DNA from 3 places in the Nissabacter sp. SGAir0207 genome. Region 2 is predicted to be linked to each of the others. Evidence: riboswitches for the same ligand, from Rfam matches in the RefSeq annotation. Region 2 holds a riboswitch; each other region holds the start of a gene.
What was found. A riboswitch is a leader RNA that binds a small molecule or an ion and turns the genes downstream of it on or off. The one in region 2 is predicted to bind thiamine pyrophosphate.

Region 1: linked by a shared signal. The riboswitch ahead of thiC (phosphomethylpyrimidine synthase ThiC) and the one ahead of thiM (hydroxyethylthiazole kinase) in region 2 are both predicted to bind thiamine pyrophosphate.
Region 3: linked by a shared signal. The riboswitch ahead of thiB (thiamine ABC transporter substrate binding subunit) and the one ahead of thiM (hydroxyethylthiazole kinase) in region 2 are both predicted to bind thiamine pyrophosphate.

The regions. Positions count from the first base shown of each region.
Region 1 covers NZ_CP028035.1:3,582,670-3,586,672, forward strand. The annotation lists gene hemE (uroporphyrinogen decarboxylase) at 1-618, opposite strand, end outside; gene nudC (NAD(+) diphosphatase) at 632-1,438, opposite strand; gene rsd (sigma D regulator) at 1,537-2,055, shown strand; TPP riboswitch at 2,113-2,228, shown strand; gene thiC (phosphomethylpyrimidine synthase ThiC) at 2,341-4,003, shown strand, end outside.
Region 2 covers NZ_CP028035.1:910,630-914,632, forward strand. The annotation lists gene C1N62_RS04035 (GNAT family N-acetyltransferase) at 75-503, opposite strand; gene C1N62_RS23125 (hypothetical protein) at 723-863, shown strand; gene C1N62_RS04040 (hypothetical protein) at 945-1,871, opposite strand; TPP riboswitch at 1,995-2,091, shown strand; gene thiM (hydroxyethylthiazole kinase) at 2,129-2,935, shown strand; gene thiD (bifunctional hydroxymethylpyrimidine kinase/phosphomethylpyrimidine kinase) at 2,932-3,732, shown strand; gene gutQ (arabinose-5-phosphate isomerase GutQ) at 3,763-4,003, opposite strand, start outside.
Region 3 covers NZ_CP028035.1:3,219,069-3,223,071, forward strand. The annotation lists gene C1N62_RS14430 (sugar efflux transporter) at 1-838, opposite strand, end outside; gene sgrR (HTH-type transcriptional regulator SgrR) at 1,178-2,839, shown strand; TPP riboswitch at 2,882-2,993, shown strand; gene thiB (thiamine ABC transporter substrate binding subunit) at 3,039-4,003, shown strand, end outside; gene thiP (thiamine/thiamine pyrophosphate ABC transporter permease ThiP) at 3,998-4,003, shown strand, end outside.

The DNA of each region.
Region 1 (4,003 bases), 1.3 Mb from region 2:
TACCATCACCGACTGCGCGCCCGCCTTGATTTGGGCATTCAGGTAGAGAATGACACTGTCCGCCAGCTTGTCGAGCATCAGGTGCAGGGTCGCTGGCTCGGCGTACATCATCTTCTTCAGCTTGGTGAAGGCCTTGCTGCTGCCGCCTTCCACCATGTAGGTAGCCAGCGTCCACGGGCTGCCGGAGAAGCCAATCAGCGGCACCTCCCCCTCCAGATTGTGGCGGATGGTGCGCACCGCATTCATCACATAGCCCAGCTCCTGCTCAGGATCGGGAATCGGCAGCTTCTCTACGTCCGCGCGGCAGGTTACCGGATGGGAGAAGCGCGGGCCTTCACCGGCCTCGAAGTGCAGCCCCAGGCCCATGGCGTCCGGGATGGTCAGGATGTCGGAGAACAGGATCGCGGCATCCAGCGGGAAGCGGCGCAGCGGCTGCAATGTCACTTCACACGCCAGCTCGGCATTTTTGCACAGTGACATAAAATCACCGGCCTGTGCCCGCGTCGCCTTGTACTCCGGCAAATAACGCCCGGCCTGACGCATCATCCAGACAGGGGTAACATCGACCGGCTGACGCAGCAGCGCGCGCAGATAGCGATCGTTCTTCAACTCTTTCATGTAGGGCTCCTCATTAATCCGGCGCCATTGTACCACGCGCGCCCCGGCTTTCGCTCTCTGCACGGCACAGTGCCACGGTGTCCTCAATCAGGCGGCGGGCGATGGTGCCGGGCGGCGGCAGTTGCGGCAGCTGGTCATAGCGATACCAAGCGGCGCTGAGCAATTCGCTGGGATCAACACGGATCTCGCCGCGATCGTAATCCGCCATAAAGGCCATCATCAGCGAATTGGGGAAGGGCCAAGGCTGGGAACTGACATAGCGCAGGTTTTTCACGCAGAGGTTGCTCTCCTCCATCACTTCGCGCGCCACCGCCTGCTCCATTGTCTCGCCGACCTCGACAAAACCGGCCAGCACCGTGTGGATGCCGTTGCGGTGGCGAACGTGCTGGGCCAGCAGGATCTCTTCACCGCGGCGGATCGCCACGATCATGCAAGGGGCAATCTGGGGATAGTAGCGCTCATGGCAGTGCTGGCAGTGCACCGCCCACTCTTTTTTGCTGGGATGCATCTCATGGCCGCAGTAGCCACAGAAGCGGTGCGAACGGTAGAACTCCGCCAGCTGCACACCGCGCCCGGCCAGCTGGAACAGCTCGCGATCCTGGTCGATAAGCTGCCGCACAGAGGCCATCTCCGCTGGCCGCGGCTCGCGCACCAGCCAGATCGGCAGTCCCTGCCATTCGCCCAATTGGCGGGCGGCTTTGCCCACCAGTGAGAATTGTGTGGCCGGGCCAACCGGCAGTTCGCCCTTCGGCAGCCACAGCTTGCCCTCGTGGCTGATCACCCACCAGCCCTGATGTGATTCTGTGAGTTGAATTTCCATATTGTTATTGCATAACCTCGACTACACTGACACTCTGGGATTGTGACTTTTACATATTAGTAACGATTAAACACGTTTTCTTGCTCACGGAGTCCACCATGCTAAACCGTCTGGAAAGACTGACTCAGCGCGTTGGCGGCAGTAATGAGTTAATTGATCAATGGCTGCATGAACGTAAAGAGCTATTAGTCGCCTATTGCACGCTGGTCGGTTTAAAATCGCATAAAGAAAAGCATACGCCACTGGATGAAGAGGCGCTGAATAACTTCTGCCATCGTCTGGTGGATTACCTCTCGGCTGGCCATTTCCACATCTACGACAAAATCATCCAAGGGATTGAGGGCACGCAAAGCCCGCGCATGGTGATCACCACCCAGCTCTATCCTGCCCTGCAAGGCAATACCGAAAGCATCATGGCGCTCTACGATCGCTCGATGGAAACCACCCTGGATCACGACAACATCCTCGAATTCCATGAGGCGTTGGCCGAAATCGGCGTGGCGTTGGATGCCCGTTTCCAGTTTGAAGACCAGTTGATTGGCCTGGCGCTTGAGGCCGCCGCCCTGCCGCTGGAGCAGCCGGTCGCTAACGATCCGGCGATTGCTCGCCCAGCCTGATTTGCAGTCCCGATGACCCTACAAGGGTTGTCGTTTTTTATCCGCCTCGTATACTGAGGCTTCTTGTCGGAGTGCCTAGCGCATCATGTGGATGCCAGGCTGAGACCGTTAATTCGGGATCCGCGGAACCTGATCGGGTTAGTACCCGCGAAGGGAACAAGAGTAATTTCGTGTCCGGGGCTGCGCGCACCCTTTTTGCGCGCGCCCCCGGCCCCATTCTGTTACTCCCGCCGAAAACCACTCCAGACAAGCAACGTTCCCATACTCATACGGAAGGAATTTGCTATGTCTATCACCAAACCTGTCTCCCGCCGCCAGCAGCAACGCGCTGAGGCTCAGGCATTCATTGACGGCCTGCAGGGCGTCGCGTTCCCCAACTCTACCCGCATCTATTTGACCGGCTCACGCCCGGACATCCGGGTGCCGATGCGCGAGATCCAGCTCAGCCCGACGATGGTCGGCGGCAGCAAAGAGGCCCCGCGCTATGAGCCAAACGAGGCGGTGCCGGTCTATGACACCGCCGGCCCCTACGGCGATCCCGAGGCCACGCTGGATGTGCACGCTGGCCTGCCGAAACTGCGCGCCGGCTGGATTGCCGAACGCGAAGATACCGCGCCGCTCTCCCACGTCAGCTCCCATTTTACCCAGCAGCGACTGGCCGATGAGGGGTTGGATCACCTGCGTTTTGAGCACCTGCCGCAGCCGCAGCGCGCCAAGGTGGGCCGCCGGGTCACCCAGTTGCACTATGCCCGTCAGGGGATCATCACGCCGGAGATGGAGTTCATCGCCCTGCGCGAAAACATGGGGCGCGAGCGCATCCGCAGTGAAGTGCTGCGCCAGCAGCACCCCGGCCAGAGCTTTGGTGCCCTGCTGCCACCTGACATCACGCCCGAATTTGTGCGCCAGGAGGTGGCAGCGGGCCGGGCCATCATCCCAGCCAATATCAACCACCCAGAGTCCGAGCCGATGATCATTGGCCGCAACTTCCTGGTCAAGGTGAACGCCAATATCGGCAACTCCGCCGTGACCTCCTCCATCGAAGAGGAGGTAGAAAAGCTGGTGTGGTCAACCCGCTGGGGCGCGGACACGGTGATGGATCTCTCCACCGGCCGCTACATCCACGAAACGCGGGAGTGGATCCTGCGCAACAGCCCGGTGCCGATTGGCACGGTGCCGATCTATCAGGCGCTGGAGAAGGTCAATGGCGTGGCCGAAAACCTGACCTGGGAGATGTTCCGCGACACGCTGCTGGAGCAGGCCGAACAGGGCGTGGACTACTTCACCATCCACGCGGGCGTGCTGCTGCGCTACGTGCCGATGACCGCCAAGCGCCTGACCGGCATTGTCTCGCGCGGCGGTTCCATCATGGCGAAGTGGTGCCTCTCCCACCACCGTGAGAACTTCCTCTACCAGCACTTCCGCGAAATTTGTGAAATCTGCGCCGCCTATGACGTCTCGCTGTCGCTGGGCGATGGCCTGCGCCCCGGTTCTATTCAGGATGCCAACGACGAGGCGCAGTTTGCTGAACTGCATACGCTGGGCGAGCTGACCAAAATTGCCTGGGAGTATGACGTGCAGGTGATGATTGAAGGCCCCGGCCATGTGCCGATGCACATGATCCGCCGCAACATGACCGAGGAGCTGGAGCACTGCCATGAAGCGCCGTTCTACACCCTCGGCCCGCTGACCACCGACATTGCGCCGGGGTATGACCACTTCACCTCCGGCATCGGGGCCGCCATGATCGGCTGGTTCGGCTGCGCGATGCTCTGTTATGTCACCCCGAAAGAGCACCTCGGCCTGCCCAATAAAGAGGATGTGAAGCAGGGGCTGATCACCTACAAGATTGCCGCCCACGCCGCCGATTTAGCGAAGGGACACCCCGGCGCGCAGATCCGCGACAACGCGATGTCCAAGGCGCGCTTTGAGTTCCGCTGGGAAGACCAGT
Region 2 (4,003 bases):
ATGCGGCAGGTTTTTCGATTCAGGCCATCCTCCCGGAAAACCTGCCGTATCACGTCCTGACCCCGCCTGCGCCTTTAGCGCGTCACAGGGTAGTGCAGCAGAAAATACTCCCCATTCGGTGCCGTACCACGGCTCACCTTATGCCAGCCATGCCGACAGTAGAACGCCAACGCGTCAGTGTTGCGCACCAGACACTTCAACGCGCCCGTACTGGTAAAAGTCTCCTGCGCCGCCTGGAGCAGCGCCAGCCCGGCCCCTTGCCCCTGTGCCTCTGGGGCGACGAACAGGTTATGCAGGAAGTTCTCGGCCTCAAACAGTGAGGCAAACCCCACCGGACGCCCCTCGTGCTCCGCCACCAATACCGTCTCGCCCAGCACGGCCCGGTCAAAATCCTCCAGCCGCCAGTCGTGGCTCTCCAGCCAGGGCCAGGCCTGCTTGCGGGCCGCGAGATAGAGGGTGCGCAGGAAGGGGCGGTCTGCCTCCTGATAGGGGCGAATGATCATCAAAACTCCTTGTGTGACGTGAACCAGAAGCCCTTGGGCTATCTTCAGCGTAGTACACGCCGCCAGCGCCTTCATGCACCCGCCTGACACGCTGAGTGGATAAATGCAGATAATTTATTGATTATAAATAGATAAATCACACGTTGTGAGCCGCGCGGGCTTGCGGGGAAGGGGGCAGGGCAATAGCCTTAGCTTACCATCCTGCACAGTGAGGCCATTATGGACGAGCGTAAAGTAGTGCGTGACACCGAGACCGGCCAGTTCGTTGATCCGGAAGAGGCCAAGCGGCGGCCAAAAACCACCGTCACCGAGACCATCAAAACCCCTGACAAAGGGAAGAAGAAAAAAGCCAAACCCTAAGCGCCCGCCGGGCGCTTTTATAGGGGCAAAGAAAATAGGTAAAAAGGGAAATGCCTTCTCTCTTTAAGGAAGGTGATAGGCTCATTTGAACCGTTGGGCAGGCTCGCCCTTTTTATAGATCAGGTGTCGTAATTTAATATTCTTATTATTACCGGATCGGATTTTATTCCACGCCTTAGCCATAGTGTAGCGTATATGTGGTGTTGTATGTTTCTCTTCCTCTTTCATCATCATATCAAGCAGCCATGAATATATGACCTTCTCGATGGTCTCAGGCTGCAAATTGACGTCCCCGTAGATTTGAGAGCAGAAGCTGTCTGAGGCTGCGGGATCCACCCGTCGGGTTAATACTCGAATAAGCATCATCTCTGAACGGGAACGGAGTGATTTATGGGTAGGGAAACAGTGTTTATCCACCCACTCGTAGGCGGCCAACAACTCCTCTTTGTGCTTCTGTACATAATTGACCACCTCTGCTGAAGAGGCACCTTTCATGGCCAGTTGGCCGCTCTGGCACCACTGCACAATGGTGGGGCGTTCGTAAATGATGAGGGTAGGCACAATGACGCCAATCTCTTTCGCCGGCCCAGGTTTAATGCCCGGTACGCGGAAAAAGATGTGATCACCGTGCGTACGGCGCTTGCCATTATCAATGGTGTCAGCAGACTCTTCTGGCACATTGAATGCCAACGTCATATAGACGTCTACGCCAGCTTTGACAATTGCATGGAGACGATGCTGCCCATCAATACAGCGAATAGGGTTATCAGGTGTGCCAATAAATTGAACCGGTTGGGCGTTCCTTTTCCATAGCCCGCGCTTCATTAAATCTGCCAGTGTCTCAATATGCGATTCGGAGAGCATCCGGTTATGGGTATTATAAGATAGCAGCTGCTGCGCTAATTCAGGCCCGACTATTTCACCTTGATACGTTATTTCACCACGCATTAATTTATCCCTTAATATCAGAAAAGGTAAAAAATATTCCTTCCGTTTGGGATTTGTCATAATTTGAATCAACGTATTTCAGATTAAAAATAACGCAAAATATAATTATGCTAATCATAAGCCCCCGAAGTTATTTGCAACTTACCGGTGGGTTGCTTATGCTGGACGCGCTGTAATACAGCGACCAATGACTCGGGGTGCCCTTCCTGGTGAAGGCTGAGAAATACCCGTATTACCTGAACTGGATAATGCCAGCGTAGGGAAGTCAGGATGCCTTGCCGGCACCCCCTTCTTTCACGCCGGTAAGGAGAATGCCCATGCTGTCCCCTACCGATCCCACCCTGTTGGCGCTGCCCGCCGATCTTGCTGATGCCTCGTGGCGCGCGCTGTCGCGCCGTGCGCCGTTGGTGCACTGTCTGACCAATGAGGTGGTGCAGTCCGTTACCGCCAATCTGCTGCTGGCCGTCGGCGCATCGCCCGCGATGGTGGTGGAGCCACAGGAGGCGGCGCAGTTCAGCGCGCTGGCTGATGCGCTGCTAATCAACCTCGGTACGTTGAACCACGCCCGCGCGGAGAGCATGTTGGCGGCCATCGACAGCGCCAACGCTGCCGGTACGCCCTGGACGCTCGATCCGGTGGCGGTCGGCGCGCTCACCTACCGCACGGACTTTGCCCGCCGGCTGCTTGACCTGCGCCCGGCGGCGATCCGCGCCAATGCCTCGGAGATACTGGCGCTGGCGGGCCAGCCAGCGTTGGGGCGCGGCGTAGACAGCGGCGACGACTCGCTGCGGGCGCTACCGGCGGCGCAGGCGCTGGCGCAGCAGTGCGGTGCGATCGTGGCGGTAACCGGGGCGGTGGATTACATCACCGATGGCCGCCAGACGTGGGCGGTGGCGGGGGGCGATGCGCTGTTGACGCGAGTGGTGGGCACCGGCTGTGCGCTGTCGGCGCTGGTGGCGGGCTTTACTGCACTGGAGGGGCGGCGGTTGGATCATGTCGCGGCCGCCTGTGCGCTGATGGCGCGCGCCGGGGAGCGGGCGGCCGCGCAGGCCGCCGGGCCGGGTACGCTACTGCCGCACCTGCTGGATGCGCTGTGGCAACAGGTTGGGGAGGCGCGCCCATGACCCGCATTAACGCCCTGACCATCGCAGGCACCGACCCAAGCGGCGGCGCGGGCATCCAGGCTGACCTGAAAGCCTTCTCCGCGCTGGGTGCCTATGGCACCAGCGTCATCACCGCGCTGGTGGCGCAGAATACCCACGGCGTGCAGTCGGTCTACCGTATCGAACCTGGTTTTGTGGCGGCGCAGCTCGACTCGGTGCTCAGCGACGTGCGCATCGACAGCGCGAAAATCGGTATGCTGGCTAACAGTGACATCGTGGAGGCGGTGGCGGAGCGGCTGGCGCACTACCAGGTGCCGCACGTGGTGCTGGATACGGTGATGCTGGCGAAGAGCGGTGATCCCTTGCTGGCGCCGGAGGCGGTGGAGGCGATCCGCCGCTGCCTGTTGCCGCAGGTCTCGTTAATCACGCCGAACCTGCCGGAGGCGGCGGCGCTGCTGGCCTGCGATCAGGCTCGCAATGAGCAGGAGATGCGCCAGCAGGGGCGCGGGTTGCTGGAACTGGGCTGTCAGGCGGTGCTGATGAAGGGCGGCCACTTGAGCGAGCAGGAGAGCCCAGACTGGCTGTTCACCCGCGACGGCGAGTGGCGCTTCAGCGCGCCGCGGGTAGCGACGCGCCATACCCACGGCACCGGCTGCACCCTGTCGGCGGCGCTGGCGGCGTTGCGCCCGCGCCATACCGGCTGGGTGGATACTGTCCCGCTGGCAAAGGCCTACCTGCAACGGGCGCTGGAACAGGCCGACAGCCTGGAGGTGGGCAGCGGCATCGGCCCGGTGCACCACTTCCACCACTGGTGGTAAGCGCGGCCTGACTGCGCATCAGGCCGGTGTTCAGCCGATACCGGCCTGATGCAGGTCATGCAGGTTCAGCGCGCCCACCAGCGTGCCGTTGACGTCCACCACCGGGGCAGCGCTCAGGTGGTTGGCGTGCAGCGCCTCCAGCGCCTCACCGGCGCGCCACTGCGCGGGCAGCAGGAAGCCGGGACGGGTGACCGCGGGCCACAGCGGATCTTGCAGCGCATGGCCAGCCACCAGCCAGCGACGCAAATCGCCATCGGTAAACACCCCCAGC
Region 3 (4,003 bases), 1.6 Mb from region 2:
CGTAGTAGCCCGCCAGCAGCATCGCCGGGATCTCCAGCCCCGCCGCCGTGCCCATCAGCAGCCCCGCCAGCCGGTCGGGCAGCCCGAGATCATGGCTGATATAGAGTGGCATGTCGATGATGTACATGGTGTTGCAAGTCCACATCAGCAGCGAGGCGAAAAACAGCGTCCGCACGTTGATGTCTTTCCACGCCTTCGGCGACACCACCATCTGGTCTACCGGCTGCGGCTCGCGCGGCACCGAGGGCAGCACCCACCACACCACCAGCGCGCTGAGCAGGAAGATGGCGGCGGCAAAGCAGAACATCAGGGTGAAGCCGTAGTTGAGCGCCAGGGTAAAGGAGAGCGGCGGGCCAATCACCCACGCCAGCGACAGCTGCGCGCGCATCATCGAGCTGAACATCACCACCTCACGCGCCGAGGTGTCGGCATACTCACGCGCCAGCGCGAACAGCTGTGGCATGGCGGTGTTGGCGATCGCCGCCAGCAGCACGCCAGCGGTGATCAGCGTCAGGTAGTGGCGGTTGAAGGCGAACAGCAAACAGTTGCCGACTGCCATCAAACAGCAGACCAGAATCAGGCTGCGCCGGTCGCCGCTGTGGTCTGAGCGCTTCGCCAGCAGGAAGCTCACCACGATCCCCGCCAGCGCGTTGATGGTGTAGAACAGCCCAACCCAGAGCGGGCTGGCCTTCACCTCGGTGGTCAGGAACAGGCTGAGGGTCGGCGCCTGCAACGCCCCGGCGATGCCGCTGAGGAACGCCACGGCCAAAAAGGCGACAAACACGGGGTTCAGGCGACGGAACAGGGTGGAGCGCGGCGTGATTGACCGGTTGGACATGGTGTTATCCCTGCAAAAAATAGACGGTTTTTAACCCTAAAAGGTGGAGTGTAGACGGCTTTGCGGCAGGATACCGCAGACCACGCCAGCAATGGCGCTTTTTTCACCGCTGGCGCGCCGTCGCCCATAAAAAAAGCCAGCGGAGGACCCGGCTGGCTGGTGAACACACCATTACTCAGAAAAGGGGAAGCCCGCCCACGGCGGACTTGCGGAATGCTGGCCTGCATGGCCGTCGCCCCGGCCATGCGCACCGGATCGGCGCAGGATTGCTGACGCTAAGTATCGGCGTAATATAGGGAAAGAAAAATGGCTCACCTTCTGCCAAGGAGTTCCCCTTTTATGCCGACATCCCGCCGCCAGCAGCAGTTTATCCGCCTGTGGCAACACTTCCACGGCGAACCGGCCGAGACCCGGCTGGCGGATCTGGCCGCGCTGCTCAACTGCTCGCGCCGCCACGTCCGCTCGCTGCTCAATGCCATGCAACAGGCTGGCTGGTTACGCTGGCAGGCCGAGGCGGGTCGCGGCCGCCGCTCCACCCTCACCTTCCTGCAATCCGGGCTGGCGTTACAGCGCCAGCGGGCAGAGGAGCTGTTGGAACAGGGCAGCGCCGACCAACTGGTGCAGCTGCTTGGTGACCGGCAGGTGGCGCGCCAGATGCTGCTGGGCCAGTTGGGGCGCAGCTTCCGTCAGGGGCGGCACCTGCTGCGGGTGCTCTACTACCGGCCGATGAGCAACCTGCTGCCCGGCTCGCCCCTGCGCCGCTCGGAGACCCATCTGGCGCGCCAGATCTTCAGCGGCCTGACGCGGATAAATGAGGAAAACGGGGAACTGGAGCCGGATCTGGCGCACCATTGGCAGGCGCTGACGCCGCTGCACTGGCGCTTTTATTTGCGTCCGGCCATCGCCTTCCACCACGGGCGGCCGCTGGAGATGGAGGATGTGATCGCCTCCCTGACGCGCGCCCAGCATCTGCCGCTCTTCAACCATCTGGCGACCATCCGCTCGCCGACGCCGCACGTCATCGACATCACCCTGACCATGCCAGACCAGTGGCTACCGTGGCTGCTCAGCAGCGTCAGCGCCATGATCCTGCCGCACGAGTGGCAGACGCTGCCCGGCTTCGCGCGCCATCCGGTCGGCACTGGCCCCTACGCGGTGGTGCGCAACCACCGCAGCCAACTGCGTATCCGCGCCTTTGATGACTACTTTGGTTACCGCGCGCTGATTGATGAGGTCACCATCTGGGTGCAGCCGGAGCTGAGTGAGGAGCTGGTCTCCTCCGGCGTGCAGTTGCAGGCGGACGACACCGGCTCGCGCGAACTGGAGAACCGGCTTGAGGAGGGGTGCTACTTCGTACTGTTTGACCGGCGATCCGCCACCGCCGCCCGGCCAGAGGTGCGCGCCTGGCTGGCGGAGCTGCTCAACCCGGCGGCGCTGCTCAACCATGCCGAGCGCCGTTACCAGCGCTACTGGTCACCGGCGCTCGGGCTGCTGCCGCGCTGGCACCACCGCACCCACCCCCCGCAGCCCGCCAAACCGGCTGGCCTGACGACGCTGACCCTCACCTACTACCGCGATCACCCGGAGTTCGGCGTCATCTGCCGCGCGCTGCAACCGCTGCTGGCGGCGCAGGGCATCACCCTGCGGGTGCAGGCGCTGGAGTATGCCCAGTGGCACGCCGGGGAAGCGCAGAGCGACCTGTGGCTCGGCAGCGTCAACTTCACGCTGCCGCTGGAGTACTCGCTGTTCGCCAGCCTCTACGAGCTGCCGCTGCTGCACCACTGTCTGGAGGAGCCACCGGCATCGCAGGCCGCTGCCTGGCGTCAGCAGCAACTGCCACTGGCGGAGTGGTGCCGTTCGCTGGTCGCCAGCCACCAGATCCATCCGCTGTTCCACCACTGGTTGCAGTTGCAGGGCCAGCGCAGTATGCGCGGCGTGCGGCTCAACACCCTCGGCTGGTTCGACTTCAAATCCGCGTGGTTCGCGCCGCCGGAGCCTTGACACGCCGCCCTTTCGCCCGCCGGAGTAAGCCTTTACAATGGCGCGTTCTCAACGGGGTGCGAAATGCTGGCGTCAGTTGCCAGCTTTGGCTGAGAGAGTCCCGTCGAACCTGATCCGGTTAATACCGGCGGAGGGATTTGAGAGTGCTTCCTGCTTGCTCAAACTCCTTTGCCACCCTTCTGCCAAGGAGCGCAAAGTGTTGAAAAAGATCGTGTCCTGCCTGCTGTTTATCTCTGCCCCGACGCTGGCTGCCCAGCCTGTCCTGACGGTGTACACCTATGACTCCTTCGCCTCCGAGTGGGGCCCCGGCCCGGCGGTGAAAAAAGCCTTTGAGGCGGAGTGCCACTGTGAACTGAAATTCGTGCCGCTGGAGGATGGCGTCTCGCTGCTCAACCGGCTACGGATGGAGGGCAAAAACAGCCCGGCGGACGTGGTGCTGGGGCTGGACAACAATCTGGTGCAGGCCGCCGCCCAGACCGGGCTGTTTGCGCCCTCGGGCGTCGACACCGCCGCGCTGAAGGTGCCGGGTGGCTGGCAGGACACCACCTTTGTGCCCTACGACTACGGCTACTTCGCGTTCGTCTACAACAAGCAGAAGCTGCAAAACCCGCCGACCAGCCTGCGCGAGCTGGTGGAGAGCGACCGCCCGCTGAAAGTGATCTATGAAGACCCGCGCACCAGCACGCCGGGGCTGGGGCTGCTGCTGTGGATGCAGAAGGTCTATGCCGATGACGCGCCAACGGCCTGGCAGAAGCTGGCGAAGAAGACCGTCACCGTCACCAAAGGCTGGAGCGAAGCCTACGGCCTGTTCCTGAAGGGCGAGGCGGACATGGTGCTGAGCTACACCACCTCACCGGCCTACCACCTGATTGAAGAGAAAAACGACGCCTACGCCGCCGCTGACTTCAGCGAGGGGCACTATCTCCAGGTGGAGGTGGCTGGCCAGCTGGCTGCCAGCCGCCAGCCGCAACTGGCGCAGCAGTTCATGAAGTTCATGCTCACCCCGGCATTCCAACAAACCATTCCGACCGGCAACTGGATGTACCCGGCCACCGACACCCCGCTGCCCGCGGGCTTCGAGAGCCTGAGCGTACCGAAAACCGCCCTGAGCTACAGCGCCGCTGACGTGGCCACCCACCGCGCCGACTGGATCCGGGCATGGCA